Regions from separate parts of the Bacillus sp. H1a genome, predicted to be linked through region 2. Evidence: riboswitches for the same ligand, from Rfam matches in the RefSeq annotation. Region 2 holds a riboswitch; the other holds the start of a gene.

Region 1 (16,628 bases), on a different contig from region 2:
AAAAGGTTATTTTTCATCCGTTTCATTTTCTTGACAATTTTTACAAATCCCATGGAATGTTAAACGATGATCTTTCACCTTAAAGCTCCAGTCTCGTTCTACTTTATTCTCCACTTCACCAAGTAAATCTTCTTGTATTTCTTGTACAGCACCGCATTGTGTACAGATTAAATGATGGTGGAAACGCTGTGCACCTTCTTGGCGTAAGTCATAGCGTGAAACACCGTCTCCGAAGTTAATCTTATCGACAACTTTTAACTCAGATAATAGCTCTAAAGTTCGATAGACGGTTGCTAATCCGATCTCTGGCGACTTTTCTTTTACAAGGAGGTATACATCTTCTGCGCTTAAATGATCTTCTTCATTTTCCAGCAGCACACGAACTGTTGCTTCACGTTGTGGTGTCAATTTATAGCTCGCTGCATGTAATTGCTTCTTAATTCGTTCAATTCTTTCTTCCATTCGGTACTACTCCCTCCTCGCCACTCTTACACCATTATATCAGAAGAAGGGCTTCTGTCAAAAGAAAAAACAATAAAAACAAATTGATAATTATTCTCAAAAAGTATTTATTTTTTATTAATAGCTTCCACGACTTCTTTCATTAAAATTGGTGATGCATATGCTTCGACGCTAGAGGCGATAGCTAACACTGCTCCAATCACGAGAAAAAAGCATGTATAACGAATTAATAACGGTAATAGTGGCTCAGTTATTTTCCGGATAAATTGGTGCCTAATCATTCTCAAAGAAAAGCTTGCAGCAATTGTTGTCATAACAAGAAACACTGGAATTATAATTAAATTTTGCGGCAATACAGATACAAATGCTAATAGTAATCCATTCCATCCGTGCTGACTTACTAAAAAACCTACTGTAAATCCAACAACTACTCCTTTTAAAAATAATAAGATAAAAATAAGTGGTAATCCAATAATGGAAATCCCTAAAATCCAAATAAAGCCAATATATTTTAATTGCGAAAAGTAACTTTCTCGAAACATTTCACCCGCAATAGCAAATTCTCCTTTAGAAACTTGTCCAAAAAAACGCTGTAAATAAAATGATAAATCTTGCTTTTGGTTTATTTGTAAACTATTCACAAGAATCGCTCCAAATATTACTCCCATCAATAATAAAACAGAGTTAAATATATATAGTGAAGAATTTTCCTGTATGTGAGACATTACACGGTCTTGCCAAGTTTTTCGCCACATTTTCCTTCCCTCCGTTCACACTCTTACTAAAAATGTATGTGAGAAAGAAAAAAAGTATGACGAATTAACATTGAAATTCCGCTCTACTTTGCTAAACTAAATAGTAGAGAATAGGAGGGATTTCTCTTGAAACCATTATTGTTAGATTTTCCAACATTATTTCAAACTGAGCGCTTGCAAGTACGTAAGCCGTTTCCAGGTGACGGCACAGAAGTGTATGAAGCAATCCAAGCTTCTCTAGAAGACTTATTACCGTGGATGCCAATTACAGCTGAAACAGAAGAAAGTGCTGAAGAAATTGTTCGCGAAGCTCACGGACAGTTTTTACTTCGTGAAACACTTGATTTTCACTTATACGATAAAGTATCTGGTACATTCATCGGAGCTATTACTCTTAAGCCTGAAAACTGGGATATTCCAAATTTTTCACTTCACTTCTGGTTACATAGCGCTTATACAAAGCAAGGCTATATGACAGAAGCCGTTAAAGGGGCAATTCAATTTGCCTTTGATAAACTAGGTGCTAGAAGAATTGAAATTCGTACTGACGCAACAAATGTAAATGCATGTAGCTTAGCAGAACGTCTTGAATTTATTTTAGAGGGTACTATGGAAAATGATTTCCTAGCGCCAGACGGTAGCTTACGCGATGCACGTGTATATGCGAAAATTAATTAAAAAACACTCGCCTAAGGCGAGTGTTTTATTTTTGTAATTGTAAATACTGTACTGCAAACATCGTCTTCGCATCATGAATACGATGATTTTCCATAAGAGAAATTGCTTCTTCTAATGACACTTCCATTAATTCCACAAATTCATCTTCATCTAAAGCTGCTTTATTTTCTTTTTGTTTTAATCCTGTCGCTTTATATACATATAAAATCTCGTCTGCAAAACCAGGTGATGTATAGAAAGATGTGATAAACTCCATATTTTCACATACATATCCTGTTTCTTCTTCTAATTCACGAACTGCTGTTACCTCTGGCTTTTCCCCAGGTTCTAACTTCCCAGCTGGAATTTCCACAATTGCCTTTTCGAGAGCTTTACGATACTGCTCAACAAGTACAATTTTCCCCTCATCAGTAATAGCAATAATAGCAACTGCCCCAGGGTGATTTACGATTTCACGTTTACTCATTTCTCCATTTGGTAATACTACATCATCAACACGAACTTTTATAACTCTACCATCAAAAATCGGTTCAGTTTTTACTGTTCTTTCTGCAAGATTACTCATACTACTTCATCTCCCTGTTCTATTTCCTAATCGTTCTTCATACATTTTACCACATTGAAAGGAGCCTGATAGAAATGAAAGTTTATATTTTACCAAATCGCGTCACTTTAGTCGGCAAAGCATGGCAAATTCGTCATAAACTAAAACAATATGGAAAAGAGTATACAACTGTGCAAGAGTGGATTACAGCAAACAAAAAGTAAACGTTTGTCAACCTTCTTCCCCTTTCGTACAATAAAGATAAGGAGGTTGACTTATGAAAAAACGTCAATTAGGAAAATCAGATTTATATGTTACGGAAATCGGATTTGGCTGTATGTCTCTTGGAACATCTGAAGTAGAAGCTATGCGTATTATCGATGAGGCAATCGATTTAGGAATTAACTTTTTTGATACAGCGGACTTATACGATTATGGATTAAATGAAGAATTTGTCGGAAAAGCTCTGAAAGGAAAACGAGATCAAATTGTTCTTACAACAAAGGTTGGAAATCGATGGACAGAAGAAAAAAACGGCTGGTCTTGGGATCCTTCTAAAGCTTACATAAAGGCCGAAGTAAAAGAAAGTTTACGTAGACTTCAAACAGATTATATTGATTTATATCAACTGCATGGCGGGACGATTGAAGATCCTATGGATGAAACAGTTGAAGCCTTTGAAGAATTAAAAAAAGAAGGTATTATTCGTCATTATGGTATCTCTTCTATACGTCCAAATGTCATCCGTGAGTATGCAAAACGTTCAAATATCGTTAGTGTATTAATGGAGTACAGCCTTTTAAATCGTCGTCCTGAAGAATGGTTCCCGCTACTTTATGAACATCAAATTAGTGTCATCGCACGCGGACCACTTGCAAAAGGACTGTTAACTGACAACAATGAAACGAAAATAGAAAAAGTGAAAGAAAAAGATTACCTCTCCTATTCTTTCAATGAATTAAAACAAACATTAACTAATGTAAAAGGCATTACAGGAGAACGCTCTTTAACTGGATCGGCCATTCAATACTGCTTACATAATGAAGCTGTTGCATCTGTTATACCTGGTGCAAGCTCTATTCAACAGTTGCAAGAAAATATACATGCTGGTAAACAAACACCTTTAACAGAAGAAGAATATACACAACTTCAGCAAATTGTAAAATTTGATACATATGCTTTACATCGTTAAAAAGACGCTACCATACTGGTAGCGTCTTTTTATAACGTATCATATTTATCAGGGTTCGTCCCTACATGTAAATTACGATCTAACGTATTAATTTGATTCATCTCTTCTTCAGTTAATGAGAAATCAAAAATAGTAAAGTTCTCTTCAATACGAGATGGCGTAACAGATTTAGGAATTGTCACAACCCCACCTTGAATATCCCATCTTAATATAACTTGCGCAGGTGTTTTTTCATATTTGTTAGCAATATCCTGAATAATTGGGTGCTCGAATACTTCCCCGCCCCTCATTAATGGACTCCATGCTTCCATTTGAATTTGCTCATTTTGACAGAAGTTACGCAATTCAAATTGCGCTAACATTGGATGCAGTTCCACTTGGTTTACCATCGGCTTCACTTTGCAATTTGATAATAACAGTTCTAAATGATGTTTATGAAAATTAGAAACACCTATCGCACGCACTTTACCTTCTTCATACAATTTTTCTAAAGCTCGGTACGTATCAACATACTTCCCTCTAATTGGCCAGTGGATTAAATATAAATCTACATAGTCCATTTGTAATTTCTTTAAGCTCTTTTCAAACGCCTCGAGTGTCTCCTCGTATCCTTGATCGTCGTTCCAAACTTTCGTTGTAATAAATAAGTCTTCTCGCGGGATTCCTGATTCACGAACCGCCTCTCCGACACCGCTTTCATTTTCATATACAGTCGCTGTATCAATCGAACGGTATCCAACTTCTAACGCTTTTTTTACTGCTTGTTTTACTTCGTCGCCTTCTTTCGCTTTATAAACACCTAAGCCAATCATCGGCATTTTCACGCCATTATGAAGTGTAGTTGTTGGAATATGCACATTCGTTCTCCCTTTCATTGTTACATTTTTATAAACCACCACTTTATTTCAACAAGATTCATCCAAAAAGTCAAAACATACGTACAGTTTACATAATAATTTTATACACCTTATAAAAATAACGTGAACTCAGTCATTCACGTTATTTTCTATCCATTCTTTTGCTTTTTCATCAACATTACGTACAAACTCATCTTTTCCTTCTGTATACAGCGTGCCATCATATGTATATTTTTCGGCTAGTTCTTTCTTTAAAGTTGCATATGCCTCAGCTTCTTCACAATGAGCCATCATATAATCACGAAACGCTAAATGCCTTGTAATCTCAGAATTTCCTTTTTCAAATACGTGCAAGTGATACGAGCGTTTCTCCTCAGTTCCATGAATAAAAAAACGGCGACCTGAAATGCCATTTTCCCCTTTCACAATATAACCAAGCTCGTCAAATTGTTTATTCCAATGATCTACTCTTTCAATACTATCTACTTCCATTATCATATCAATAATTGGCTTAGCCGCAAGTCCTGGCACTGATGTACTGCCAATATGATAAATTTTCACCGTTTCTGGCATCGCCAGCTTTAATCTTTCGGCTTCCATTTGGAATTTCTCACTCCAATGATTTTCGTACGGAACGACTACAATTTTTCTCATTTTAATTCCCCTTTTCTTACAAACTCGTCAAAAAAATGATCAGTGATATTTCACTGATCATTTTTTTATTATTTAAAGTCTTTCCAAGTAAGATTACTTTCACTTAACAGTTCTTCAAATGATTTATTCTTTTCACGTTCTTTTTGCTCTTTACGCTTTCTCTCTTGCTCAGCTGCCTCTTTTTTCTCTTCTCTCACTTGCAACTCTTTTTTCTTATTCTTTAATTGTTGCATTAGTGAATCGTTCAATTGATCACCTAATGTAAGTGATTCTTTCTCTGGTTTATTCATTTGAGATTGTCTTTGCATTTGTCTTTGTTTCTTTTTCTTCATACTGCTCACCTTTTACTTTTTCCTCTATTATAGAGGATACACGGTGAAATCGACAATAAAAAAGGTACATTACTCTCGCATTCTCTATTATTTATTTTTTGTAAATATGTTAATTTTTCGAAAAAACTAACTTTTATTGTGGATATAATCCTATTAATCTATTAAAATTATGTCGTATGATGTCAGATTATAAAAAAGGAGAAATTAATCATGTGGAAAAAAATTATTCCTGCTGTCGCTATTTTAAGCACCATGACTTTTTCAAGCGTGTTCGCCGCTCCTCCATCTCAGACTCCTGCTGAACAAAACCGATACATAGACGTACAAATGCTTGGTATTAATGATTTCCATGGACAACTAGACACTGTAAAAAAAATTAATAACAAAGAAGCTGGTGGCGCTGAATACTTAGCCACTTATTTAAAAGAACGTAAAAAACAAAATCCTAATACACTTCTTGTGCATGCTGGAGATATTGTCGGTGCTAGTCCACCAGTTTCAGCTTTACTACAAGACGAACCAACTATTGAATTTTTAAATGACTTAAAGTTTGATGTTGGTACAATTGGAAATCATGAATTCGATGAAGGTATTGATGAAATGAAACGCCTCATTTACGGTGGATATCACGAAAAAACAGGGAATTTCGAAGGAGCAAACTTCCCTTATGTCGCTGCAAACTTCTATAATAAATCAACTGGCCGCTTATTTTTACCACCATTTACTGTAAAAATGGTTGATGGAGTTCCTGTAGGATTCATTGGGGTTGTTACAACGGATACACCAAATGTCGTTATGCCCACTATGCTAAAAAATGTACAAATTACTGATGAAGTAGAAGCTATTAATAAATCCACACAACAATTAAAGCGTCTCGGCGTTAAATCTATCGTAGTCCTCGCACATGTTGGAGGTACAACTGATGACACTGGTGTAACAAATGGTGATCTCGTCCGTATTGCAAATGAAACAGACCCTGAAGTTGATGTTATTTTCGGTGGACATAGTCATACGTATGTAAATGGTACTGTAAATAATAAACTTATCGTACAAGCGAATTCTTACGGAATGGCTTTCTCAGACGTAGATGTAACCATTGATAGAAAAACAAAAGATATCGTTAAGAAAAAAGCTGAAGTTATTACAACGTACCATGAAGGTGTAGAGCCTGATAAACAAGTAAAACAAAAATTAGATCAATATAAAGAAAAAATTGCACCGCTTGTAAATGAAGTTTTAGGGAAATCCACAGCACCTATCGACCGTAAACAAAACGATGCTGGTGAATCTACTCTTGGAAATTTAATTGCCGATGCACAGCGCCAAACAATGCAAGCACAAATCGCTCTTATGAATCCCGGTGGCATTCGTAACGATCTAGACGCTGGAGATATTACATGGGGCGAATTATATGGCATTCAACCTTTCGGAAATCAATTAACTAAAGTAGATTTAACAGGTCAAGATATTCGTGATATTTTAAATCAACAATGGCAAAAAGGAGCTACGAGAATGCTCCAAATTTCAGGTATTCAATACACTTGGGATGCAAATAAACCAAATGGCGAAAAGGTTACTAATATCCGTTTAACAAATGGTGAAGAATTAGCTTCCTCTAAAACGTATAGCGTAGTTGCAAATGCTTTTCTAGCTTCTGGCGGTGATGGATTCGTATCCTTTAAAAATGGAAAAAATGCTGAAACTGGTCCGAACGATTTTGAAGCATTAGTCGCTTATGTAAAACAATTGAAAGAACCAATTCAGCCGATTATTGATGGACGTATTCAAAAAATCAACTAAATATTATTCGAATTAGTGCGTGACACTCGAAAGAAGAAGCTCCTTTTATATGCAAGGAGCTTCTTCTTTTATATGCAAGGAGCTTCTTCTTTTATGGTCATACATATTATCGTATTCTTCTAGTGCAGTAATAGATAAGCACATAGCCCCTTATTTCCTCGTAATATACAGAAAACTATACTGAGAGGGTTCATATGTATTTCCGGCCAGACAATTGGGATGCTTTATATCGACAAAACGACAAACCTATTCGTAGTATTGAGAAAGCAATGAATGAACGAAATCAAATCCTTGAAATTCAGCAAGATGAAATAAAATATTCCCACCAATTTGTACAAATTTACAACCTTTTAACTGGTAACAACCCTCAGCCCAAAATCACTGAAGAATGTCCAACTCTTTATTTGAACGGATTAGAATTCGCTATACAAGATGAACAACGCTCTGTTGATTTTTACTTAGTAATTCATAAATGCTTTGTAATTGTTCATAAATTAGTAATTGATAGTCTGTTTTTACATATTGAAGGGCAGTAGCTTTTTGGATTTGCAAATGATGTGGTTCTTCTCCGTCACCTGTAAAAATACGTTTCTTCTGCTCTCCATCATATTCATATCCAACCACCCTTAATTTCTTTGATAATGTATATGGGCTCATTTCAAGCCGTTTCGCTATAATAGCAATTGATTCACGTCTATTTAAAGAATCGATAATTTCTCCAATCGTCACATTCTCCCTCATCTCTTAATTGCCTAAGATTGAAATCTAACCAGTATGTTATGATACAATGATTTTCTAGTAGTATATGCAAAAGAAAGAGCCCGTGCGATTCATACCATTTAAGAAAAGGAGGTTTACATATGCTTTTTCGTAGCCATACCCCTCAGTTTTATAACGAAAAGAAGCAATTAATCCCTAACAGTATCGCTACGATAGAAAGCGTTATGATTAATGATCGGAAACAATCTCTCCTTATACGTGGGCAAAATGTGGATCAGCCTATTTTATTATGCTGTCACGGCGGACCTGGTATGGCTCAAATCGGCTTTATTCGACATTTTCAGAAAGAGTTAGAAAAGCATTTTATCGTGATTAATTGGGATCAACGCGGGGCAGGAAAATCCTTTTTATGGCGGGATATCCAATCGAACTTTACGATTGATCAATTTGTTTCAGATGCAAAAGAAGTCATCCAATATCTTCTTAAAAGGTTCAATAAGCAAAAATTATTTCTCGCTGGTCATTCTTGGGGGAGTATTATCGGACTGAAAATCGCTAGTCAATATCCGGAATATATAGAGGCTTATATCGGCATCGGTCAAATCGTACATATGAAGCAAAATGAGGAATTACTATTTCAACATTTAATTAACTCGGCAAAAAAACATGACCATAAAAAAGCACTAGCCTCTCTTTTAAAATTAGGTAAACCACCCTTTTTAGATACGCGACGTCTCATTATTCAAAGAAAGTGGCTTGGTACATTTGGAGGAGCAATACAAAACGGATCTTCCTTTTCTTTCATACGAAAAGGTTTCTTTTCTCCTGAATATACGATATTAGATTGGTTCAAATTTCTCACAGGAAATTTAAAGTCTGGAGTACTATGGGAAGAGATGCTGACAATCGATTTCTTTTCATCTATTTCAAGTTTAGCTGTTCCGGTTTATTTTTGTTCTGGTCGCTATGATTATCAAACTCCCTATGCACTCGTTCAACAATATTGCGATATCATTCAAGCTCCTATTAAAAAGATGATTTGGTTTCCAAACTCGGCACATTCTCCAGATTTAGAAGAGCCTGAACTATTCGCCCAATCTTTACAATCAATTAAACAAGAGCTATCTTTTCAACATAAATAACGAAAGACACTTTTACATTTTCCAGAAAACAATTTATAATAATATGTCGCAAGCATGTGTAACCACAAAATAGCATACTTCACATGTACTTGCCTTAACAGAATAAAGATTAGGGAGACTACATTTATTATGAACGCTGTACTCATCGCAGTAGCAGTCATGCTATTGCTTAGTTTGTTACGTGTCCAAGTCATTGTCGCCATTATTGTTGGAGCTTTAACAGGCGGACTTATCGGCGGACTTGGTATTTCAGAAACAATTAGCACTTTTACAACCGGTCTCGGAAACAGTGCTCCTATCGCATTAAGCTACGCAATGCTCGGTGGATTTGCTATTTCCCTTTCAAAAACAGGGCTTCCCGATGCAATGATCCAATCAGCCTTAAAATGGATTGGCAACGAACAAGACACAAAAAAACAAGTCTATTCTAAAATACTTATATTATTTATTATTTTAACAATGGCTTGTTTCTCACAAAATATTATCCCTGTTCATATCGCCTTCATCCCGATCTTAATTCCAGCACTTTTAAAAGTATTAAATGAACTGAAAGTGGATCGTAGGCTTGTAACATGTCTTATTACATTTGGTTTGACTACTCCTTACATGTGGGTTCCAGCAGGGTTCGGAAAAATTTATCATGACGTATTGCAAACAAATGCTGCGCAAAGTGGCCTTACATTTGACGTCGCACTTATTCCAAAAGCAATGACTATTCCAGCAATCGGTATGATTATCGGATTATGTGTAGCGGTTTTCATTACATATCGAAACCCACGTACGTATGAAACAGAACACGTTCATGCTGCACAGAATGAAATCGTTCCCTATACGAAAAGAAGCATCACTTTTGGCTTATTATCAATAATCGCTACATTAACTGTTCAATTAGCAACAGAATCAATGATTTTCGGTGCCTTAGCAGGTATTATCGTCTTATCAGTTAGCGGTAGTCTTCCTCTTAAAGAAGCCGATGCTATTTTAACGAGCGGAATGCGTATGATGTCCTTTATCGGATTTGTTATGATTTCTGCCGCTGGATTTGGCGCTGTTCTTCGAAAAACTGGACACGTTGAATCTCTTGTGCAAACGAGTGCGCATATAATCGGAAATAGTAAACCGCTCGCTGCATTTCTTATGCTCGTTATTGGACTTCTCGTGACGATGGGAATTGGTTCATCTTTTTCAACCATCCCAATCTTAACAACAATTTTCGTGCCGTTATGCATCCAGCTCGGATTTAGCCCGATGGCAACAATCGCAATTATCGGGACAGCTGGTGCTCTAGGTGACGCAGGATCTCCAGCATCAGATAGTACACTTGGACCAACTTCCGGTTTAAATGCTGACGGTCAACATCACCATATATGGGATACATGTGTTCCAACTTTTCTACACTATAATATACCGTTACTTATATTCGGCTTTATTGCCGCAATTACACTATAAAAGGTGCGTTTTAAAAACGCACCTTTTACTTTGTTGTTTCTCTCTCAATGAATCTACATTCTGTTTTTACTTCTTCTTGTTCCACCTTCTTCTCTTTTATTTTTCCAATTAACTGCTGAAAAGCTATTTTTCCGTTTTCTTCGATATGGCTTCCAATCGTCGTTAACGATGGGCTTATCCATTCACCCTCCACACTCCCGTTAAATCCAATGATTTGCAACTTACCTGGTATATGAATATTAAGAGTTTTCGCCGCCCTGATTAGCTCAATAGCGACCTTGTCACTCGAAGCTACAATCCCATCTATGTACGGATGCTTTTGCAATATTTCAAGAAACTGTTGATTCGTATACCCTTGTACAATTTCCTCTCGATAAGAAAGTCCTTCTTTCCAAGCAGTGTCTAAAAATCCTGCCACATGCTCTTCCATTTCTTCACTCTCTACCCCCTCACCAATATAAGTAAAAAACTGACAGCCTTTCTCTTTTAATAAAGAAACAGCTTTCTGCCCACTTTCATAATAGCTCATAAGAGATTGCCTTTCCTCAAGCACAACGAAAGGAAGTGAGATTTCTCCTATACTTCGAAAAACAGATTCCGTCATTATAACGCCTGCAATGTTATTTTGCATAAACATATCTATGTATCTATTCTTATTTTCTATATTACAAACTACTACTTGATATCCTTCTTTATATGCTATTTCCTCAACGAAACGGAGCAAAGTGATGTATGATGGATTATGCAAATTATCTACAAGTAATACAACCATCGTTGAAGGCTGTTTAAATAAGGGCTTTGCTGTAGCATTAGGCCTATATTGTAACTCTTCAATTGCTTGCTTTACTTGTTTTACCGTATCTTCATGGACATATCCTTTTTCATTAATAACTCTTGAAACGGTTGCGACTGAAACACCGGCCAATTTTGCAACATCACGTATAGTTGCCACATCGTCACCCCTTAATATGGTAATAGATTACAATTTTAAACTAAACCAAAATATAACATTCGTCAAGGTTATTGTTTTATATTTCTGAAAATTGTTACATAGCTTCCACTTTACTCACAAAATATACTCCAGCTGAATTTCATGTGAAATCGCGATATTATCATAACCAATAAACGGAATTTCTTTCTTTATTTTTCGTGCTTCCTTTACCGCATTAATATATAAGTTCGTCATCATAAAGTTACGTTTCTGATAAAAACGAAGTGCGTTCATATTATCATTCGTCGTAATGAGCCATACTTTTTTACATCCATTCTCCCTTGCTATTTGCAATACACAATCCATCAGTTTTGTACCAATCCCCTTTCCTTCTTCAAGACTATCTAACGATACAATTTCACACATGTTTTCTGTCACTTCACAAGTTATAATTCCCACTATTCTGTCATTTTGAAGCGCAACAAAACCGGGTAACTTTTCCAATCGATGTACTCTGCCCCGTGAGACCATCATTGAGCTTCCCCAGTTTTCACACATAAAATCCTGAATTGTTTCTTTCATTTCTGGTGTAATTTTTTGTATATGAACCATACACGATTTCTCCCCTTTTTATATCATTGTGATACAATGTAAGTGTATCATATGTAGAGGTATTTGGAGGATGAGGTAAAGTATGAAACGTTTTTTTACAGCATTGTTTACTATACTAGGTGCACTAACTGCTATTGGGATTTTCTTTACAAATAAAGTTATGTACTTGAAGAAAAAAACAGAGGAAGAAGTTTTAGAACGCGAAACGAAAAAACATTTTCATTTGGACGATTTTAATGCTATTCAAAAAGAAGAAATTCACATCCCTTCTCAATTTGGATACGAACTTCACGGATATTACATGCCAGCTGGACATTCCAATAAATTTATGATCTTTTGCCACGGTGTGACTGTAAATAAAATGAATTCCGTTAAGTATGCAAACTTATTTTTGAGTAGAGGATATAACGTATTTATTTATGATCATCGTCGCCATGGTAAAACAGGTGGCAAAACGACAAGCTATGGCTATTATGAAAAACATGATTTAAAATCAGTAGTTGACTGGCTAAAAGGTCGTTTCGGAACGAATATTACACTTGGAATTCATGGTGAATCTATGGGTGCTGCAACCCTTCTTCAATATGCAGGACTTGTAGAAGATGGTGCCGATTTTTATATTGCTGATTGTCCTTTCTCTGATTTTTACGGACAATTACAACATCGTTTAAAGGTTGAATTTCATTTGCCAAAATGGCCTTTATTACCTTTAGCAAATGCCTTTTTAAAAGTTCGTGACGGCTATACAATTCGTGAAGTTTCACCAATTGATTGCATAAAAAATATTAACAATCCTGTTCTCTTTATTCATAGTAAAGATGATGACTATATTTTAGCTGATATGACGAAATCACTTTATGAAGCAAAGGAGAATAATAAACAACTTTATATTGCAGAACATGGTGCACACGCTTGCTCTTATAATGAAAATAAAGAAGAGTACGAAGCTGCCATTGACAAATTTTTAAACACATATGTAAAAGAAACAAAAAACAGGCTTGCATAAGCCTGTTTTTTACTGCGCTAAAACGTCTGTAACTTGTTCCATATTTTCAGAAATCCACTTTACTGCCTCATCTAGCGTTGGGAATTCCGTCGTTTGAAAGGTCACCTCATCTTGAAGTAACCAAACATCTTTCGGTTCTTGTCCTACACCTGCGATTGACCAATGAAGTAAACTATATGGATGATTATCATTCAAAAATGATGCCCACGTGCGCTCATTTGCAATATTTTGTAGTGTTCGTAATTGTTTATCCATCTTTCGTCACCTTACTCTAATCAGTTATAAAAGCTATTATAACATTCCCTCTTCTTCCGTACAAAGAACTCTTTTTTATTGTCAAGTCCTCTCCCTGATTATATGATGAGATTAAGCGTTTGGAAAGGAGGGATAACGTTGGCAAAAGTACAAATTAAAGTAAATGATAATGGCTCTTTTCGCGTTACAGGGGACGTGGAATTAGTCGACTCACAAGGGAATGTATTTCCAGAAAAACCGGCATTTTCTTTATGCCGTTGTGGTCTATCAAAAAATATGCCTTATTGCGATGCTTCGCATAAAGGAAAATTCGAATCTGTTGTTAGAGCACCAGAGGCAGAATAATTTTATAAGTAACATGCACATTTTTTGTGCATGTTTTTTCTTTCAATCAACGCCTGTACACACCTTCCCATTACAACATTTCTATTACTTTTGACTCCATTCAAAGCAACATATATTTCCACACAATTCTTCACATTCGAACATTTTCTACTATGCTTTTTTCTTTTTTGTGCTATAATGTGAGCAAACAACATCCTTCGGGGTCGGGTGAAATTCCCAACCGGCGGTGATGAAGCGAAAGCTTTTAAGTCCGTGACCCGTTTTCAACTCGAAAACGGTGGATCTAGTGAAACTCTAGGGCCGACAGTATAGTCTGGATGGGAGAAGGATATGTTTTCTAGTAATTATATATAGCGAATACACTTTTATTTCAGTATGCATATTTTTAAAGGTTCATTTTGAATCTTCATATATGTTTTATTTTGTATACTTATGTTTCTATACTGAAATAAAAAGATACGACTAGCGTTTGAAAAACTCGATATTGTGCTAGGCTTTTTCCTTATGCCAAAATATCAGTCATCGTTAGGTTTCTTTCCTATACTTTCGTATTCGAACTATATTTCTAGAAATCACGTCTCCCAAACCCCAAGGATTTTATATCTTTGGGGTTTTTTGATTTTTTCAGGAGAGGTGAAGAGAATGACAGATCAAGAATATATGAGAATTGCCTTGCAATTAGCACAAGGTACATCAGGACAAACAAGTCCAAATCCTATGGTTGGTGCTGTTGTTGTAAAGGATGGAAATATTGTTGGAATGGGTGCTCACTTATGTGCTGGTGAAGAACACGCTGAAGTTCATGCTCTTCACATGGCTGGTGAAAGAGCAAAAGGCGCTACCGTTTATGTAACACTTGAACCGTGTAGCCATTTTGGAAAAACACCACCTTGTTGTGAATTACTCATTGAAAAAGGAGTACAGCGTGTTGTAATTGCTACCCTTGATTGCAATCCACTCGTTTCCGTTAATGGAAAAAGGAGATTAGAAGCATCCGGAATCGAGGTAACTACCGGTGTTCTTGAAACGGAGGCAACTTTATTAAATCGATACTTTTTTCACTATATGAAAACGAAACGTCCATTTGTAACAATAAAAACAGCAATGAGCTTAGATGGAAAAACAGCGACTGTAACCGGTGAAAGTAAGTGGATTACAGGTGAAGAAGCGCGAGCTGATGTTCATCGATATCGTCATATGCATGATGCTATCCTTGTCGGTGTGAATACAGTTATAACTGATAATCCACACTTAACAACAAGAATTCCAAACGGAGGTAAACATCCTATACGCGTTATTTTAGATACCCACTTACGAACGCCGCCATCTTCTCATGTCATAACAGATGGCTTAGCTCCGACATGGATTATTGTCGGTAAGGATGTAAATAAAGAGCAAATAGCATCTTATGAATCTAACAATATAGCTGTATTCCAAATGAAAACGAAGCAAATTGAAGTACAAGATGTCCTATCCCTACTCGGGGAGAAACAAATTCTTTCTCTATTCGTTGAAGGTGGTCAAACGGTACATGCAAGTTTCTTAAAAACAAATAGTTTTAATGAAATTGTGACCTATATAAGCCCGAGATTAATCGGTGGAAAAGATGCACCTACTTTATTTGGCGGAAATGGTTTTTCAAAATTACAAGATGCACTTCCCTTAACAATTCAAGAGATGAAACAAATTGGTAATGATATAAAAATTGTTGCAACCTTAAAAAGCGAGGTGACGGAATGTTTACAGGAATTGTAGAAGAGTTAGGAACGATATCAAGCATGACTCAAAGTGGGGAAGCAATGAAGTTAACTATTAGCGCAAATCAAATTTTATCAGATGTCAAGTTAGGTGATAGCATCGCAGTTAACGGGATTTGCTTAACCGTGACTCATTTTACGACTACTTCATTCACGGTCGATGCAATGCCTGAAACTATGAAAGCAACATCACTTCGTATGCTAAAGCCAAGTGCCAAAGTGAATTTAGAACGGGCAATGGCTGCGAACGGACGATTCGGTGGACATTTCGTCACCGGACATATAGATGGCATCGGTACGATTTTAACTAAAAAACAACATTACAATGCCATCTATTACAAAATAGCAATTTCTGATGAATTATTACGCTATTGTTTGCATAAAGGATCCGTTTCTGTTGATGGCACTAGTTTGACAATATTTGATATAGACGAATCTTCAATTACAATCTCACTCATCCCACACACAGTAAGCGAATCTGTCATCGGAGAAAAAAAAGCCGGAGATATCGTAAATATTGAGTGTGACATGATTGGTAAATATATTGAACGCTTTATTTCAAAACCGGTAAAAAAAACAGATTCAATGACCGAAAGCTTTTTACAAGAAAACGGATTTCTATAAGGGGGAAGCACAATGTTTCATCGTATTGAAGAAGCTCTAGAAGATTTAAAACAAGGAAAAGTCGTTATCGTATGTGATGATGAAAACCGAGAAAATGAAGGCGATTTTATTGCTTTAGCAGAGTTCATTACACCAGAAACGATTAATTTTATGATTACACACGGTCGTGGCCTCGTTTGCGTACCGATTACAGAACAATGTGCAGAGCGTCTACAGTTAGAACCAATGGTTTCTCATAATACAGATTCACATCATACTGCGTTTACAGTAAGTATTGATCATATTTCTACAACTACAGGGATTAGCGCTCACGAACGGGCAACTACGATACAAGAATTGTTAAATCCTACATCAAAAAGTGCTGATTTCAATCGCCCTGGACATATCTTTCCATTAATTGCGAAAGAAGGCGGTGTCTTGCGTCGTGCTGGTCATACAGAAGCTGCTGTCGATTTAGCCAAACTTTGCGGAGCAGAACCAGCTGGGGTCATTTGCGAGATTATAAATGAAGAT
Region 2 (16,628 bases):
GTAGTTTTCACACTTGTTTGTACTGTTGGATTTATTGCAGTAACAACGGTATTCTCTAGTATGAAATACGAAGCGAAGTTTCAATGGATTGATAAAAATGAACAACAAGTTGAGATGAAGTATAACCTTCCAGCTTTAGTGGGACCACATGAAGGGAAGTTAATGACAGAAAATAAGTTAGAGCCAACAGTGGAGGTTCCAGCGTTTGTAAATGCGAAAAAATTAAATACTGTTATTTGGTCAGTAATAGTCGGAACACTACTTTATATTGTATTAAGACTTGTTTTGCGCAAACGAGTATCAGCAGCACTTCAGCCGTTAGTAAAGAATACGAATAGTGATTTGTTAGATGAAATTGGGTATCGGTCTATTGCAATTGGATTCCCGGTGTTTACATTAGGGGCATTAATCTTTGCAATGATCTGGGCTCAAATAGCGTGGACGCGCTTTTGGGGTTGGGATCCAAAAGAAGTTTGGGCGCTTATTACTTGGCTCTTTTATGCTGCGGTATTACATTTACGTTTATCTAAAGGGTGGCATGGAGAGAAATCCGCTTGGCTTGCAGTAATTGGTTTTGCAATCATTATGTTTAACTTTATTGTAGTAAACTTAATTATCGCGGGTTTACATTCATATGCATAGAGAAATAAAATAGGAGAGTGCATGTCACTTTCCTATTTTATTTTTGTCAACTTTTCTTCTTTTTTGAGAAAAACATGACAAAGTAGCGGTTGATTTTGTAAAATGATGTCGAGGACCAAATATACTGTTCAAAAAAAATACATAGTTTTGGAAAAAAAATGAACAAAATTTATTATTCTTGTGAAGTATAATATGGAAAGTGGAACGTTTAAAGATATGCTTTGTTAAACGAGAATAGGTGCAGCATCATATTGTAGAAGGGTAGGTGTAAACCGTTGCGTTAAAATACGTAACGGGTAGAAATGGAAAATGAATCAAGAATTTTAATTGTAGACGATGAGGATCGTATTCGTCGTTTATTGAAAATGTATTTAGAAAGAGAACAATACACAATTGAAGAAGCAGATAATGGTGATACAGCTTTAGAAATGGCGTTACAAAATGATTATGATCTAATCCTATTAGACATTATGATGCCTGGCAAAGATGGTATTGAAGTGTGTAAAGGAATTCGTGAGAAGAAAGCAACACCAATTATTATGCTGACAGCAAAAGGTGAGGAAGTAAATAGGGTACAAGGATTTGAAGTTGGGACAGATGATTATATTGTAAAGCCGTTTAGCCCGCGTGAAGTAGTGCTTCGTGTGAAAGCGGTATTACGTCGTGCTGTACCAACAACATTCTTTACACAAGATACAACGACGAAAGATGTTACTGTGTTCCCACATTTAACAATTGATAACGATGCACACCGTGTTACAGCAGATGGCAATGAAGTGAACTTAACGCCGAAAGAATATGAATTACTATTATTCTTAGCGAAAGCCCCTGATAAGGTATTCGATCGTGAGCAATTGCTAAAAGAAGTATGGCAATATGAATTCTTCGGAGATTTACGTACAGTTGATACACATGTAAAGCGTTTGCGTGAAAAGCTAAGTAAAAAATCACCTGATGCAGCGAAGATGATCGTTACGGTTTGGGGCGTAGGTTACAAGTTTGAGGTTGTGAACGACTGATGCTTTGGAGAAGTGTAGTAGGGAAGTTATGGATGACCATATTACTTCTCGTTTCGTTTGTTCTTGGATTTGTTGCTATTTTACTTTCGCAGTTTTTTAGAACGTATTATGTTGATATGAGTGAAGCTAGGCTTCAGAAAGTTGCAACAAGTGTCACAGAGTTAATTGAAGAAGGTGCCGATGTAAGAACGATTGAAAATATCGCTTACAAATTTTCTGATCCACTTTCAAGGATTATTATTGTAGAAGATGGTAAGGAAATTTCTTCTTCGCCGAAACAAGAAGGATTAGTTACTCTTACAATAGATGATTTGAAAAGTGATAAAGAATTAGCAGCTGTTTTTACAGATAAAAAGGAAATTAAGAATAACATTAGAAAAGCTTCTAATAGTAGGAAGAATAAAAACACTGAAAATGATATTATGATCGTCGGGAAACCAGTGCAGTCAAAAAATCAAAGTGCTGTGTTTGTATATGAATCTTTGCAAGTTCCAATACAAGGGATGGAGAGAACAACTGATTTTATTTTCTTATCAGCCGGGATTGCGATTATTTTAACAACTTTCTTTGCATTTTTCTTATCTACTCGAATTACAGCACCGCTCCGTAAAATGCGTGAGGTTGCTTTTGAGGTGGCGCGCGGGAAGTTTGATACGAAAGCTCCTATGGTGTCTCAGGACGAAATTGGTGAGCTTGCAACTGCTTTAAATCAAATGGGAAAGCAGTTGAAGTTTAATATGAATGCATTGCAACAAGAAAAAGAGCAGTTAACTAGCATTTTGAGTAGTATGGCTGATGGTGTTATTACGTTAAATCAAGAAGGTGAAGTCGTTGTTATCAACCCACCGGCAGAACATTTCTTACAAGTTTGGCAAGAAGAAAAAGAATTAGAATTGAGTAAAAAATTGCCTTCTGAACTTGTTGAATTATTCCATCTTGTTGTAGAAAGCGAACAACAGCAAGTTGTTGAAATTAATTTGCAAAAAGGTAACTACGTAGTTCTTATGACACCACTTTACAACCAAACGAAAATTCGTGGAGCTGTAGCAGTACTGCGAGATATGACGGAAGAACGTCGTCTGGAGAAGATGCGTCAAGACTTTATTGCGAATGTTTCACATGAACTACGTACACCGATGGTAATGCTTCAAGGGTATAGTGAAGCAATTTTAGATGATATTGTGCAAACGAAAGAAGAAATTAATGAGTTTGTCCAAATTATTTATGATGAATCTGTTCGTTTAGGTAAACTTGTAAATGAGTTATTAGATTTAGCTCGTATGGAAAGTGGTCATGTAGAGTTACATATAGGTGAAGTAGATATTCATCCATTTGTCGAAAAAATTGGCCGTAAATTCCAAGGGATTGCAAAGGATAAAGAAGTCCAATTAACAGTTGATTTCCAAAGTCCAATTGAACAATACCCGTTTGATGCAGACCGTATGGAACAAGTGTTGACGAATTTAATTGATAATGCAATCCGTCATACGAATGCAGGTGGGCATGTTGCACTTGTAATTGATACGAAAAATAATGGCCTTACTTTCGAAGTGCAAGATTCAGGTGCTGGTATTCCAGAAGAAGATATTCCATTCTTGTTCGATCGATTCTATAAAGCTGATAAAGCGAGAACGCGCGGGAATAAAGTTGGAACTGGATTAGGGCTTGCGATTGCTAAAAATATTGTTCAAGGGCATGATGGTAAAATTTCTGTATCGAGTGTTGTTGGAGAAGGAACTACATTCTCTGTATATTTACCGAATCGTTTAATTTAGATATACATGTTCTTTAAGGATGATGATTAATAAAAGTTCTACTGTTTTTTATTTTTTTGTAAGTTCAATTAAATAAAGAATAGTAGAACTTTTTCTATATTGATTAGAACTGAAAATAATAAGAGGGGTGTCGTAATGAAATGAAACTATATACAAAAACAGGAGATCAAGGGAAAACAAGTGTAATAGGTGGTCGAGTGGATAAAGATCATATACGTGTAGAAGCCTATGGCACAATTGATGAGGCGAATTCTCATATCGGATATGCGATGACTAAGTTGCAAGAAGAACGCTTTCGTGACATTTATAATGAACTTGAAAATATTCAACATGAACTATTTGATTGTGGAGGAGATTTAGCGGTAGTTGAGCAAAAAATTCCTTATAAAGTAACGGTAGAAATGGTCGAGTATTTAGAAAGAAGGATTGATTCGTATATAGAAGAAGCACCGACGTTAGAGCGTTTTATTTTACCAGGCGGTAGCGAGGCGTCGGCCACTATCCATATTGCACGTACAGTTATAAGAAGGGCGGAACGCTGCATCGTGTCATTGCAAAAAGAAGGAGAAATAAATGAAATTGTCCTTAAGTATGTAAATAGGTTATCTGACTATTTCTTTGCGATTGCTAGAGTAATAAATGCTCGTTTACAAGTGAAAGATGTGGAATATAACCGCAGTGCAATTGTTTTTCGTGATAAAGAAGAAAAGGAAGTGGAGTAATTCACTTTCTTTTTTTGTATACTTTTTTCTGTAATATACCACAATAGAGAAGGTATGATGGTTATTAGAAAACGGAGGATGTATATGAAAGCGTTAAAATGTAGCGTGATGCTATTGAGTATATTATTTTTATCTCAATTACATGTTTACGCTGAAGAAAATCAGTGGATATGGCCTGTTGAAGGGCGGATAAGTGATTATTTTGGGACAAGGCATGGGAAGCACTATGGTATTGATATAGCTGCGCCTATTGGAACACCTGTTGCGGCTATTCAAAATGGTAAGGTGACGAGGTCTTATTTTTCAAGTAGTTATGGGAATGTTGTGTTTATTAAACATGGAGAATACGAGGCTGTTTATGCGCATTTAAATAAGAGATATGTAGTTCAAGGGGATAATATTTCAAAAGGAGAGCTAATTGGAGAGGTCGGTAATACAGGAGAATCGCGAGGCGCGCATTTACATTTAGAAGTGCATCAAGGAAGATGGACGATGGAGAAAAGGAATGCGATGAATCCGTTGCTTGTTTTAAATGAACAAAAAAATCAAGTCGTGTCATCATCATTATATGTCGTACAAAAAGGTGATACTTTAGTCAGCATTGCTCGGAAATTTAGTATGACAGTTGATGAAATTAAAGTGAGAAATGGATTGCAACAAGAGCGAATCTATCCGAATCAACAATTATACGTTGATTAAAAAAGAGCTAGTCAAACTAGCTCTTTTTTTACCAAAAAATAAAGACACATATAAATCCAGAAATAGCTAAGTAGCTATATAAGTAAAAGACTTTTGTTCTTGTTTTTTCTTTTGTCCGAAACAGTACAATAGTTGGTTCGATTAAACCGATTGTAAGACAAAGTAAGCCAAGAAGCATAAAGCCAATTGAAATAGAATACAGGGCGATTTGTGGTGCTTGAAATGGAATCATCCATTTTAATAAAAATGCAATAAGTGCAGTGTAACAAATGCTGCCGATGTATTTATTCAATGGTGTATTAGAACGGAAACCAGGAAGTTTTTTGAAAAAAGAACGGGAAACAACTTCTGTTTGTAAAGATGTATGTTCCTCAATTATTTTTTGAGCTTCTTTTCCTTTTTGGAAAAGGGATAAAATCCAATTTCGCTCACCTTGGAAAATAAATTGAGAAGTTGTCAAATAGTGATCAACTTTCACTTTATTCCAACTTTTCCATGGATGACGCTCACACAATTTTAATTTACTTTCTGTTTTTTTATCATACTGATAAATACTTATGCCATCTTGATCAAAAGTAGCGTAGTATGTCTCACTTGAGAATGTGCCTAAATCAATTGGACAGTAGAAAAGCAATTCCTTTTTTAAGTAAAAGTATTCTTTTCTTAAGTTTTTTTTCATTGCTTCTCGAATAGAGTGTCTTTTCTCTTTCTTCATGACATTTCCTCCATAATTCAGAAAATGTTCTTATCTTAACAATTCAACATCTTATCACTTTTAACTATATATGACTAGGGGATTCATAAGAGAAATACCGAATTATAAAAAATATGGGTTGTATTGTAAAATATTTTTTAGTCCATCACATATACTTAAAGTAGGAAACTTATTTATAATAAGTTACACTTTTTTAGTTCACAATACGATCATGTTGTTGTATAATGAAGGAGAAAATAGAATATCGGTCTATCTTCGGGGCAGGGTGAAAATCCCGACCGGCGGTGATGAACAGTTAATGATGTCGTTCTAAGCCCGCGAGCCGTTAAGGCAGGATTTGGTGTGATTCCAAAGCCGACAGTATAGTCTGGATGGGAGAAGATGGAGGTTCAAGCGTTCAAAAAAGATAAGTATTTGAGCGTCTGTTTGATGTGCCTTGAAATTCTCCCTTTGTGTAAATCACAAGGGGTTTTTTCGTTCTATGAAAAAATAGGCATAGCAGAACCTTTCCACTTTCCATGAGAAGATCGATGGAAAAGGAGAGAGAAAGATGAAACAAAAAAACAGTGTAGTGCAGATGGTGAGTGTGGCGATGCTAAGTAGTATTGCATATTTACTGATGATGTTGGACTTCCCATTCCCAGGGCTTCCGCCATTTTTAAAAATTGATTTTAGTGATGTACCAGCTTTAATTGCAGCGATTATTTTTGGTCCGATTGCAGGAGTAATTGTAGAAGCTATTAAAAATGTTTTATACTATGGAATTCAAGGGAGTTTAACGGGAGTGCCAGTTGGAGAAATAGCGAACTTTATAGCGGGATGTTTATTTATAGGTCCGGCAGCATTCTTATTCCGAAAGTATCGTTCAGTAAAAAGTTTAACTACAGGATTAATGTTAGGAACAATTACTATGACGGTTATTATGAGTGTGTTAAACTACTTCATTATTTTACCAGCGTACACTTGGTTTTTAAATTCACCAGCTATGTCTAGTGATGTTATGCGGCAAACTATTATAACGGCTATATTACCGTTTAATATAATTAAAGGAATTGTTGTGACGATTGTATTTGTAGCGTTATTTTCACGCCTGAAAGTATGGGTATTTGCAAAGATGAAAAACGCTTGAAAATATTAAACCATCGGCAGTATTACTGCTGATGGTTTTTTGTTAAGGGAAATGAAAGAGTGAACAAAAAAACCCCCTCATATTTAGGAGGGGGTTTTTTTGAAGTTAATAAACGACTATTCGAATTTTAAAGCGTCGCCATCAAATGATTCGTCAGCAACTTTAATTGAGTCAGTTGGACAACCTTCGAATGCATCCATCATATCTTCAACTAATACATCTGGAATTTCAACGATACCTTGGTTATCATCTAATGTTACAAATGCAATACCTTCATCATCATAGTCATAAATGTCTGGTGCAGCAGCTCCGCAAGCACCGCATGCAATACAAGTATCTTTATCAACGATTGTATATTTTGCCATCTTTTTTCCCTCCTGATAATATGTATGTGAAAAGTTCGCCATAAAAATTATAACTTTATTGTAAAACGGTTTTTAAAACTTTTCAACATAAAATTATAATGATAATGCTTATCAATTAGAGTGTCAACTTATTTTTGAATTATTTCATAAGATTTCCAAAATACTTAAATGTTACTACGTTTGATACAATAGAATATATACAAGTATAGAGCGCGAATATGATAAGTTTAATTAGTAACAGTAAACGTGTAATCATACTGAAAAAGAAATTAAGTTATATTGAAGGGTGGAAGCGGTAATGCAGCTACAATATACTTTATTATATTGTTTAAAACAATTGAATGGTGAAAGAACCGTTTCTTCTATTTATTATTTATTAAAAGGAAAGCGATCTTCGCAAACATTACAAGATGGTAATATGTTCCGAATTTCTTTTTTGTTTGGGATATATAAATCATTAGATAGAGCTGATTATGATCGAGAAGTTTCAAAGTTGTTACAAGCGGAGTTGGTTCAAGCTATACATGAAAATACATACGTGTTAACGACTACTGGTAAAATACAATTAAACAAATGGGAAGATGTATTTGCTTTTCCGACGTATTTACATGGTTTACACTATGGTGAATTAGGTGCAACGTTTTGGAAGAGATTATCATTAATTGTCCAAACTATTTCGAATTTACAACAGGCGAATACGAAATTTATTCCAATTCAACAAGATACAGAAATAATGATGTGGGTGAAACGTTTTCTCACTGGAATTCCATATGTGAGGAGTGAATTGGCTCAAAGATTGTGGAAGGAAATACATGGTCTTTTAGAAAAAAGTAATCCAGTAGAGGCGACAATTGTAACATATCGTTTAACTGGCTATGAACGTATTGGTTGTACTGTACAACAATTAGCGGAAATTACGAAACAAGATGTATTTCGAGTGCATTTTTTATTTTGGGGTACAATTCACTTCTTTATTCAAGAAGTTCGCAATAAAGAAAATGAGTTTCCATTATTAGCTGAAATTATATCTTATCCAAATGAGAGAGCTGATTTGTTTAGCTTGTCGACGAAAAGAACATACAATCTTTGGAGACAAGGGCGTTCTTTAGAAGAAATAGCAACAATTAGGAATTTGAAGGTTGCAACAATAGAAGATCATTTTGTAGAAATTGCTTTACGAGAAAAAGAATTTTCTATTGAGATGTTTATGGAAAAAGACAAAATAGAAAAAGTAACAAAAGTAATTGAAGCATTACAAACACGTAAATTGCGTGTGTTGAAGCAAGCGGTTGGGGAGGAAATCTCTTATTTTGAAGTCCGTCTTGTATTGGCACGGATGGAGGGTATAAATGAAGCTTGAGGAATATTTATATAAGTGGTTTGGATATTCTGAATTTCGTCCGGGACAAAAGGAAGTTATTACGGACCTATTGGAAGGAAAAGATGTTATAGCAATGCTTCCGACTGGAAGGGGGAAGTCCATGTGCTATCAACTTCCGGGGCTTATGCAAGAGGGAACGGTGCTTGTTGTATCACCATTATTATCTTTAATGGAAGACCAAGTTATGCAATTAAAGCATGTTGTGAAAAATCGAGTTATTGCATTTAATAGTTTTCGGACGTTAAGTGAAAAAAGAGAGGCTATGAAAAAGCTAGCTTTTTATAAATTTATTTTTGTATCACCAGAGATGTTGCAGTCGGAATTGTTAATAAGAGAATTGAAGGGAATTCATATTTCATTGTTTGTCGTAGATGAGGCTCATTGTATTTCACAATGGGGCTATGATTTTCGGACGGATTATAAAAAGTTAGATCAAGTAATTGAGAGTATCGGATCTCCAGCGGTACTAGCATTAACGGCGACCGCGACAAAGGATGTCCTACGAGATATAGCGGAGAGTTTAAGTCTAAAAAATGTCGCTGAGCATGTATACTCAATTGATCGTCCAAATATTGCGATGGAAGTACAATTTGTGGAGACGATAGAAGAAAAAAAAGAGGCGCTTTTTGAGCATGTAATGTACTTACAAGGACCGGGTATTGTTTATTGTTCAAGTAGGGCATGGACAGAGCGTTTAACTGAGTATTTAAGAGGAAAAGGGGTTACAGGTGTAGCTTTTTATCATGGTGGTATGGAACACGAAGAGCGTATGTTAATTCAACAACAGTTTATGAATGATCAATTGCAGCTTGTAATATGTACAAGTGCTTTTGGGATGGGAGTAAATAAGTCGAATACGAGATATATTATTCATTTTCATTATCCGACAAATGTAGCTTCCTATTTACAAGAAATCGGAAGAGCTGGAAGAGATGGCGAACCGAGTATAGCCATTTTATTATGTAGCCCAATGGATCATGATTTGCCAATTTCAATCATTGAAGATGAATTGCCAAGTAAGTCGCAAATACAATTTTTATTTTCGTTACTACAAGAAAGAATGTTTCAAATGAAAGCATTACCAATAGAAGATGTAGAAGGAATTTGTTATGATGCAGCAGGATTTAGTGAACAATATTGGCGTTTCATCCGCTATCATCTTGAACATCTTGGAATCATACAACAGCGAAATCTTATGCTAGAGAGCTTGTCAGATGAAATAATGTACAGATTAATAGCGGAAGTGGAAGTGAGATTGCGTAATAAATATAGTCAGCTAGAAAATATGAAGTCATGGATACAAGTTCAAGGGTGTAGACGTGAATATTTATTACAACAATTCGGTTATAGAAAAGACCAAGAGTTAAAAAACTGTTGTGATTACTGTGGTATTACAAAAACGGATTATAAAAAAAGACGAGCGCAACAATCAATTTTCGACTATAATTGGGAAACAGAGTTACAAAAGCTTTTCGGCCTAGAAAAGATGGAGGAATGATGAACATTCAAAGGCATAATGTTGAAGATATGAGTCCGAGGGAAATAAGGCTGAATCTCTACATAACACAATTAATTATTATTGGTATCGGTTGTTTACTAGCATATATATTATTTCAAGATAAGAAAGAAGTTTATAGTTTGTGGAAATGGGAACCTGTTTCCATACTTGTAATAGGTGGTTTGTTAGCGATTGGTATTGTGTTATTAGATTATATTGCAATGAGAGTGTTTCCAGAGTCTTGGTTTGATGACGGTGGCATTAACGATAGAATGTTTCAAGGGATTTCTGTCATGCATTTACTCGTCATTACGTTTATTATTGGTTTTGCTGAAGAATTTTTATTTAGAGGTGTAATGCAGACTCATTTTGGAATTGTAATAGCGAGTTTAATTTTTGCTGTGTTACATATTCGATATATAACGAAGCCTTTTTTGTTCTGTTTTGTCTGCTTTATTAGTTTTGTTTTTGGTTATGTATTTGAGTGGACAGGAAATTTGTTTATAACAATCTTTGCACACTTTCTTGTTGATTTTATAATGGGGCTTCAATTAAGAAAATAAATGGAAGGTGGTGGTGAACAACATGAGAAAACGAATTCCTGATTTTGAAGAGGAATTAGAAGTTGAGCGAGTGGAAGAAGATGAAGGTTTACCGCCGCGTAGTGAAATTCGTAGAAATAAAGAAAAAAAACCAAAATTTAAAATGAATCATATTTTCGTCCGAGTGTTAACATTTCTATTCATATTGTTACCTATTGGTATTCTATGGTATACAGATAAATATATACAGGTGAAAAGTGATAGTAATAATGCTGGAAAAAGTGCGTTTGAAGTAATTTTCTTTGATTCAGCTAAGACTGAATCTCAGAAGCAGTCTGAGAAAGTAGCAACTCATACTGTGAAAGAGGGAGAAACGTTAGAAAGTATAGCGAAGCAATATTTTTCAGATGAAACTGGGATTGAAGTGATTAAAAAATATAATAATTTACAAGAAGATAAAGTGAAAGTAGGGCAAGAATTAAAAATTCCTATTAAAGATAAGTCCACGAAACAAGAGAGCTAGTAAAATAAGTGATTCATAGCTGGATATAAAAATTATGGACTATACTTTACGAGGAGGGGGAGTAAAAAAATATATGTCATGGATTATATTATTAGGTACTCTCATATGCGTTGGTTTTGTATGTCTTCTTGGAATGTATAAAGAAGCGATGCGTAATACGGTGTTGGAACATACTCTAGTATTCGAAGAATTTCCGGCAAGTTTTCAAAAAGTTAATGTTTTTTTTATTTCGGATATTCATAGAAGGATCATTTCTAACTCGCTAATTGAACAAGTAAAAGGAAAAGTAGATTTCGTAATTATTGGCGGCGATTTAGCGGAAAAGGGCGTACCTTTATCGCAAATCTCTTTAAATATTCAAAAACTAAGAGAAGTAGCTCCTGTATATTTTGTGTGGGGAAATAATGATTATGAAATTGAATATCACGAATTAGATGCTTTATTGTTAGAAAATAACGTGAAGGTTTTAGATAATACACGAGTTGTATTTGAATCTGAATCAGGTGAGAAGATTTGCTTACTCGGTGTAGATGACGTTGGATTAGAACGGGATCGTTTAGATTTAGCGTTGGCAGATTGCAAAGAAGAGGGTTTGCGCATTTTAATTAGTCACAACCCTGATATAATAAAAAAAATGTCTGGGAAAGAACGAATTTCGCTCGTGCTAAGTGGGCATACACATGGAGGACAGATTCGATTGTTCCCGTCTAAAAAGCATTTAAAGGGGGGCGTATATAAGCATTCAAATACGACTCTCTTTGTTAGTAATGGGTATGGAACAACTTTGTTCCCTCTTCGTTTTCGGGCACCTTCCCAAACACATATCATTACGCTATGCAGGGGGAAATAATGCCAACTTTAAATGGAAAATATAATATAAAAGCTGTTTCAAATATACTCGGAATTCAGCCGAGTACACTTCGTGCATGGGAAAGACGCTATCATATTATTGCTCCAAAGCGGAATCATGCGGGGCATCGTCTATATACAGAAGAGCATATCAAAATTTTGAAATGGTTAATGGACAAAGTTTCTGAGGGTATGATGATTGGACAAGCAGTTCAGTTATTAGAAGGGAATCGGTTGCAGAATAACGTTCAAAAAGAAAATCTTTACGATAAAGAAGTTGTTTTAGTGGACGATATACTACAAGCTTTGTTAAAATTTGATGAAATTACAACTTCTGCATTATTAAACGAAGCTTTTAGTATATATTCAGCAGAAAAAGTCATTACAAGCATCATCCTTCAAGTGACAAACAAATTGTTAGTTTTAAAAAATAATAATGAGATTACAATGTCACAATTCAAATATGTAGTATCATTCTTGCAAACACGTCTAGGTATGGTTTATCATAATGCGTCACTGCAGCCTTCCGCACACAAAGTTTTCGTTTTAGAAAATAATATATTAAAAGGATTTATTTTCGCGACGTATTTACGTTTAAAAGGATATCAAGCGATGTATATTGGGACAAGTTTAGATGAAGAAGGTATTATACTAGCCATTGAACAATTACGACCTAAATATTTGTTTATATCTTTTGATGATGAACGAGAACTTGAGAAGGCAGTGAGATTCATTGATTTGTTGCAGGAAAAAAATAAAAACCTCTCTGTTGGTTTTATAGGGAGAAAAGGTGTTCAAGGTCAATTAAATCTTCAAAATGTCCTAATTGGCAACACAAAAGAAGAATGGGATGGATGGTTAAAATTATCAGAATAGTTGTTCGGAAAGAACCATCTATTTTCTATTTCATATAATAAAAATTAGATTCAATGGTTACGTAGGGAGGGTATGAGATGAGGCTGGAACGTTTAAATTACAATAAGATAAAAATTTTCCTAACATTTGATGATTTATCTGAACGAGGATTAACGAAAGAAGATTTGTGGAGAAACGCACCGAAAGTACAGCAGCTATTCCGTGATATGATGCAAGAAGCGAATAAAGAATTAGGATTTGAAGCGGATGGTCCGATTGCTGTTGAAGTATTTTCTCTACAAGCGCAAGGGATGGTTGTAATTGTAACAAAAGAAAATCACGAAATGGACACAGAAGATGAGTTCCGTGACGAGTTTATTGAAATGCAAGTGACTCTTGATGAAAGTGAGCATATACTTTACGAGTTTGCGACATTGGATGATGTAATCAATTTGTCAAATCGCTTATATAACCTTGGTGTAACTGGTGGAAAGTTGTATACGTGGGATGGGCGGTTTTATCTTTGGATAGAAGAAGAAGAGCAATTTCAATTACTGAAGGCGGATTTTATAGCTATTTTAGCGGAATACGGTAATTCATCTACAGCAACCATTTACCGCATCATGGAATATGGTAAGGAGTTAATGGATTCTCAAGCAGTTGAACAAATATACAATTACTTTGTGAAAAAACAAAACCTCAGCTAATGTAAAGTAGCTTGAGGTTTTATTTTTATCCTGAAAAGGATAGGGAAATCTAAAGTTTTGAAAACTGAGGGGACAAGAAGAATAGCTGATCTATTTGCAAATACTTAATTAATTTTTCTTGGTTAAATATTTATTTTATCGCACTATATTTTGATGAAATTAAAAAATATTTAAATATTTAAGTATTTTACTTCTCTAAAAGCAATAAAAGGACTATAATAATAGTGAAAACGCTTGCAATATAAAATAGTTTGTATATTTTTGTTAGCGTTTTCTATTGCATTCCAAATTTAACGGTGTATACTAGGCAATGAAGGTTTACTAAACAAGTGAAATTACAGGGGGTTTACTTACTATGGTAGCCGAAAAGGGAACTCAAACGAAAACACAACAACAAAGGGAACAACATTTTGAATTGTTGAATTCAACACAAATTGTTATTAATGAAGCATTAGAAAAATTGGGTTATCCAAACGAAGTATATGAATTATTGAAAGAACCAGTTCGTATGATGACGGTGAAGATTCCAGTTCGTATGGATGACGGGACTGTTAAAATATTTACAGGATATCGTGCACAACATAATGATGCTGTTGGTCCAACGAAAGGTGGAATTCGCTTCCATCCAAACGTAACAGAAAATGAAGTGAAAGCACTTTCAATCTGGATGAGTTTAAAATGTGGTATTGTTGATTTACCATATGGTGGAGGTAAAGGTGGAATTATCTGTGACCCACGTGAAATGTCATTCCGTGAGTTAGAAAGATTAAGCCGTGGTTATGTACGAGCAATTAGCCAAATCGTTGGTCCAACAAAAGATATTCCAGCTCCAGACGTATTTACAAACTCACAAATTATGGCATGGATGATGGATGAGTATAGCCGAATTGATGAATTTAATTCACCAGGATTTATTACAGGTAAACCACTTGTATTAGGTGGATCACACGGACGCGAAACAGCGACAGCGAAAGGTGTAACAATTTGTATTCGTGAAGCTGCGAAAAAACGTGACATTGATATTAAAGGTGCACGCGTTGTTGTTCAAGGATTCGGTAATGCGGGTAGCTTCTTAGCTAAATTTATGCATGATGCAGGCGCGAAAGTAATTGCAATTTCAGATGCTTACGGTGCACTACATGATCCGAACGGATTAGATATTGACTACTTGTTAGATCGTCGCGATAGCTTCGGTACCGTAACAAAACTATTTAATAATACAATTTCAAACAAAGAACTGTTAGAACTTGATTGCGACATTTTAGTGCCAGCTGCAATTGAGAACCAAATTACAGAAGAAAATGCTGATAAGATTAAAGCGAAAATTGTAGTTGAAGCTGCAAATGGTCCAACTACATTAGAAGCAACAAAAATCTTAACAGATCGTGGTATTTTACTTGTTCCAGACGTATTAGCAAGTGCTGGTGGCGTTACAGTATCTTACTTTGAGTGGGTACAAAATAACCAAGGTTACTACTGGACTGAGGAAGAAGTAGAACAACGTTTAGAAAAAGTAATGGTAAGATCATTTGATTCAATTTATGAAACATCACAAGTTCGTAAAGTTAACATGCGCTTAGCTGCGTACATGGTTGGTGTTCGTAAAATGGCTGAGGCTAGTCGCTTCAGAGGTTGGGTATAATATATAATGTTTTGAGAAAACGTGATTTCCTTTCGAGGGAATCGCGTTTTTTGTTGAAGTTACTAGTTAGAGGTGTTGAATAGGAACAATGAAATAATGGATTAAGTAGGTTAATTAGAAGAAAGAGTAAAACAATTAGAAAGGGAGCTAGGAAGAACTAAAAATGCTCAGAGAACTAGTGTCATTCGGATTATTGGAGAGGGTCTATTACATTTTGTTTTTGGAGTGGTTGTTGTAGGGCAGATTATCGCTGTAGTATTTGGAATTATTACGTAGATTGGTGAAAAATAGAATGAAAAATAAAAAAGAACACTTGTTCCTAGCGAACAAACGTGCTATACTTTCCTTAGATAAACAAAACGGAAATGATTTTAAGGAGAGATAAATGATGAAAATGACAGTAGACCAAAGATTTATGATGCCAGCGGATGTTGTAGAACGAGTGGAAGTTTTACGAAATAAACATAGTAAGCGTGGTACATTATTACAATCAGTAAATAAGTTTTTCGGTTTAGATACGAAAGAAGATTGTGTTTGGTTTTACGGTTTTTATGGAGTAGCTGTAAGTATTTTATTATTTATGGTGTTCACATCAAATATTTTCGATTTTCTCTTCGCGTAAGAAATATGCTATATGGACATTGTCACCGAATACATATATAAGGAAGAAAGGTAATTTTTTAGAGCGGAGTTGATAGCGATGGCGATGTTCCCTATAGAGCGCAACTATATTGGATACGGAACTTCACGGCCAGGAATTCCTCTTTCAAAGGTAAGATTTATTGTTAGTCATGATACCGGGAATCCTGGTAGCAATGCGATAGGGAATCGGGATTACTTTAATGAAATACAACCGAAAGCTTCAGCGCATACATTTATAGATGACAAAACAATATTAGAAATTATTCCGATAAATGAAGTGGCATATCATGTTAGGTATAATGCACCGACTGATAATGATTTGTATGGTTATGATGCGAATAAGGTTGCTATTGGAGTTGAACTTTGTTATGGGGGAGAGATTAACTTTTGGGAAGCGTATAACCGTTTTACATGGTATCACGCTTATTTATGTCAAAATTTCGGTTTGAATCCGAAAAAAGATATTGTGTCACATAAAACACTTGATCCTACTCGGAAAATTGATCCTGAAAATGTATTAGGGCAACAAGGAATAAAATTTCAGCAGTTTTTAGCAGATGTCTATCGGATGTACGTTTCGTTTAGATGACAAATATAAGAAAAATGAATACAATAAAGATAGGTGCCTACTGCTGTAAGTAGGTTTTTTCTTGTTTATATAAATAGAGTAGAGGCAGAAGACTAGGAGTGAACCGAGTATGCAAAAAGAAACAGCTATTATTATTGGAGGCGGCCCATGTGGATTAGCAGCGGCAATTTCGCTACAAAAGGTAGGGATAAATCCGTTAGTAATTGAAAAAGGAAACATTGTAAATGCAATTTATAATTATCCAACCCATCAAACATTTTTCTCTTCTAGTGAAAAATTAGAAATTGGTGAAGTTGCTTTCATTACAGAGAACCGTAAACCAGTTCGTAATCAA

Evidence for each region. A riboswitch is a leader RNA that binds a small molecule or an ion and turns the genes downstream of it on or off. The one in region 2 is predicted to bind FMN.
Region 1: linked by a shared signal. The riboswitch ahead of ribD (bifunctional diaminohydroxyphosphoribosylaminopyrimidine deaminase/5-amino-6-(5-phosphoribosylamino)uracil reductase RibD) and the one ahead of U860_RS0102325 (ECF transporter S component) in region 2 are both predicted to bind FMN.

Annotation. Positions count from the first base shown of each region.
Region 1 is NZ_AYMH01000045.1:90,972-107,599, reverse strand. Features, by position in the region: gene U860_RS0121545 (Fur family transcriptional regulator) at 7-462, opposite strand; gene spoIIM (stage II sporulation protein M) at 570-1,217, opposite strand; gene U860_RS0121535 (GNAT family N-acetyltransferase) at 1,344-1,895, shown strand; gene U860_RS0121530 (NUDIX hydrolase) at 1,921-2,460, opposite strand; gene mciZ (Z-ring formation inhibitor MciZ) at 2,535-2,663, shown strand; gene U860_RS0121520 (aldo/keto reductase) at 2,717-3,631, shown strand; gene U860_RS0121515 (aldo/keto reductase) at 3,661-4,488, opposite strand; gene U860_RS0121510 (GrpB family protein) at 4,618-5,142, opposite strand; gene U860_RS0121505 (YqkE family protein) at 5,211-5,474, opposite strand; gene U860_RS0121500 (5'-nucleotidase C-terminal domain-containing protein) at 5,685-7,274, shown strand; partial or broken gene U860_RS36005 (ferritin-like domain-containing protein) at 7,469-7,741, shown strand; partial or broken gene U860_RS0121495 (CopG family transcriptional regulator) at 7,701-8,003, opposite strand; gene U860_RS0121490 (alpha/beta hydrolase) at 8,135-9,136, shown strand; gene U860_RS0121485 (Na+/H+ antiporter family protein) at 9,266-10,585, shown strand; gene U860_RS0121480 (LacI family DNA-binding transcriptional regulator) at 10,611-11,537, opposite strand; gene U860_RS0121475 (GNAT family N-acetyltransferase) at 11,652-12,128, opposite strand; gene U860_RS0121470 (alpha/beta hydrolase) at 12,211-13,134, shown strand; gene U860_RS0121465 (DUF2552 family protein) at 13,144-13,389, opposite strand; gene U860_RS0121460 (CDGSH iron-sulfur domain-containing protein) at 13,492-13,734, shown strand; FMN riboswitch at 13,924-14,067, shown strand; gene ribD (bifunctional diaminohydroxyphosphoribosylaminopyrimidine deaminase/5-amino-6-(5-phosphoribosylamino)uracil reductase RibD) at 14,377-15,489, shown strand; gene ribE (riboflavin synthase) at 15,471-16,115, shown strand; gene ribBA (bifunctional 3,4-dihydroxy-2-butanone 4-phosphate synthase/GTP cyclohydrolase II) at 16,128-16,628, shown strand, end outside.
Region 2 is NZ_AYMH01000003.1:114,825-131,452, reverse strand. Features, by position in the region: gene resC (cytochrome c biogenesis protein ResC) at 1-642, shown strand, start outside; gene resD (DNA-binding response regulator ResD) at 945-1,661, shown strand; gene resE (sensor histidine kinase ResE) at 1,661-3,436, shown strand; gene U860_RS0102340 (cob(I)yrinic acid a,c-diamide adenosyltransferase) at 3,577-4,158, shown strand; gene U860_RS0102335 (peptidoglycan DD-metalloendopeptidase family protein) at 4,243-4,857, shown strand; gene U860_RS0102330 (hypothetical protein) at 4,886-5,572, opposite strand; FMN riboswitch at 5,820-5,959, shown strand; gene U860_RS0102325 (ECF transporter S component) at 6,123-6,701, shown strand; gene U860_RS0102320 (ferredoxin) at 6,818-7,066, opposite strand; gene U860_RS0102315 (helix-turn-helix domain-containing protein) at 7,365-8,426, shown strand; gene U860_RS0102310 (ATP-dependent DNA helicase RecQ) at 8,416-9,945, shown strand; gene U860_RS0102305 (CPBP family intramembrane glutamic endopeptidase) at 9,945-10,508, shown strand; gene U860_RS0102300 (LysM peptidoglycan-binding domain-containing protein) at 10,531-11,010, shown strand; gene U860_RS0102295 (metallophosphoesterase) at 11,084-11,860, shown strand; gene U860_RS0102290 (MerR family transcriptional regulator) at 11,860-12,735, shown strand; gene U860_RS0102285 (genetic competence negative regulator) at 12,813-13,421, shown strand; gene gudB (NAD-specific glutamate dehydrogenase) at 13,777-15,063, shown strand; partial or broken gene U860_RS36210 (hypothetical protein) at 15,160-15,339, shown strand; gene U860_RS0102270 (DUF3961 domain-containing protein) at 15,449-15,685, shown strand; gene U860_RS0102265 (N-acetylmuramoyl-L-alanine amidase) at 15,764-16,294, shown strand; gene U860_RS0102260 (YpdA family putative bacillithiol disulfide reductase) at 16,404-16,628, shown strand, end outside.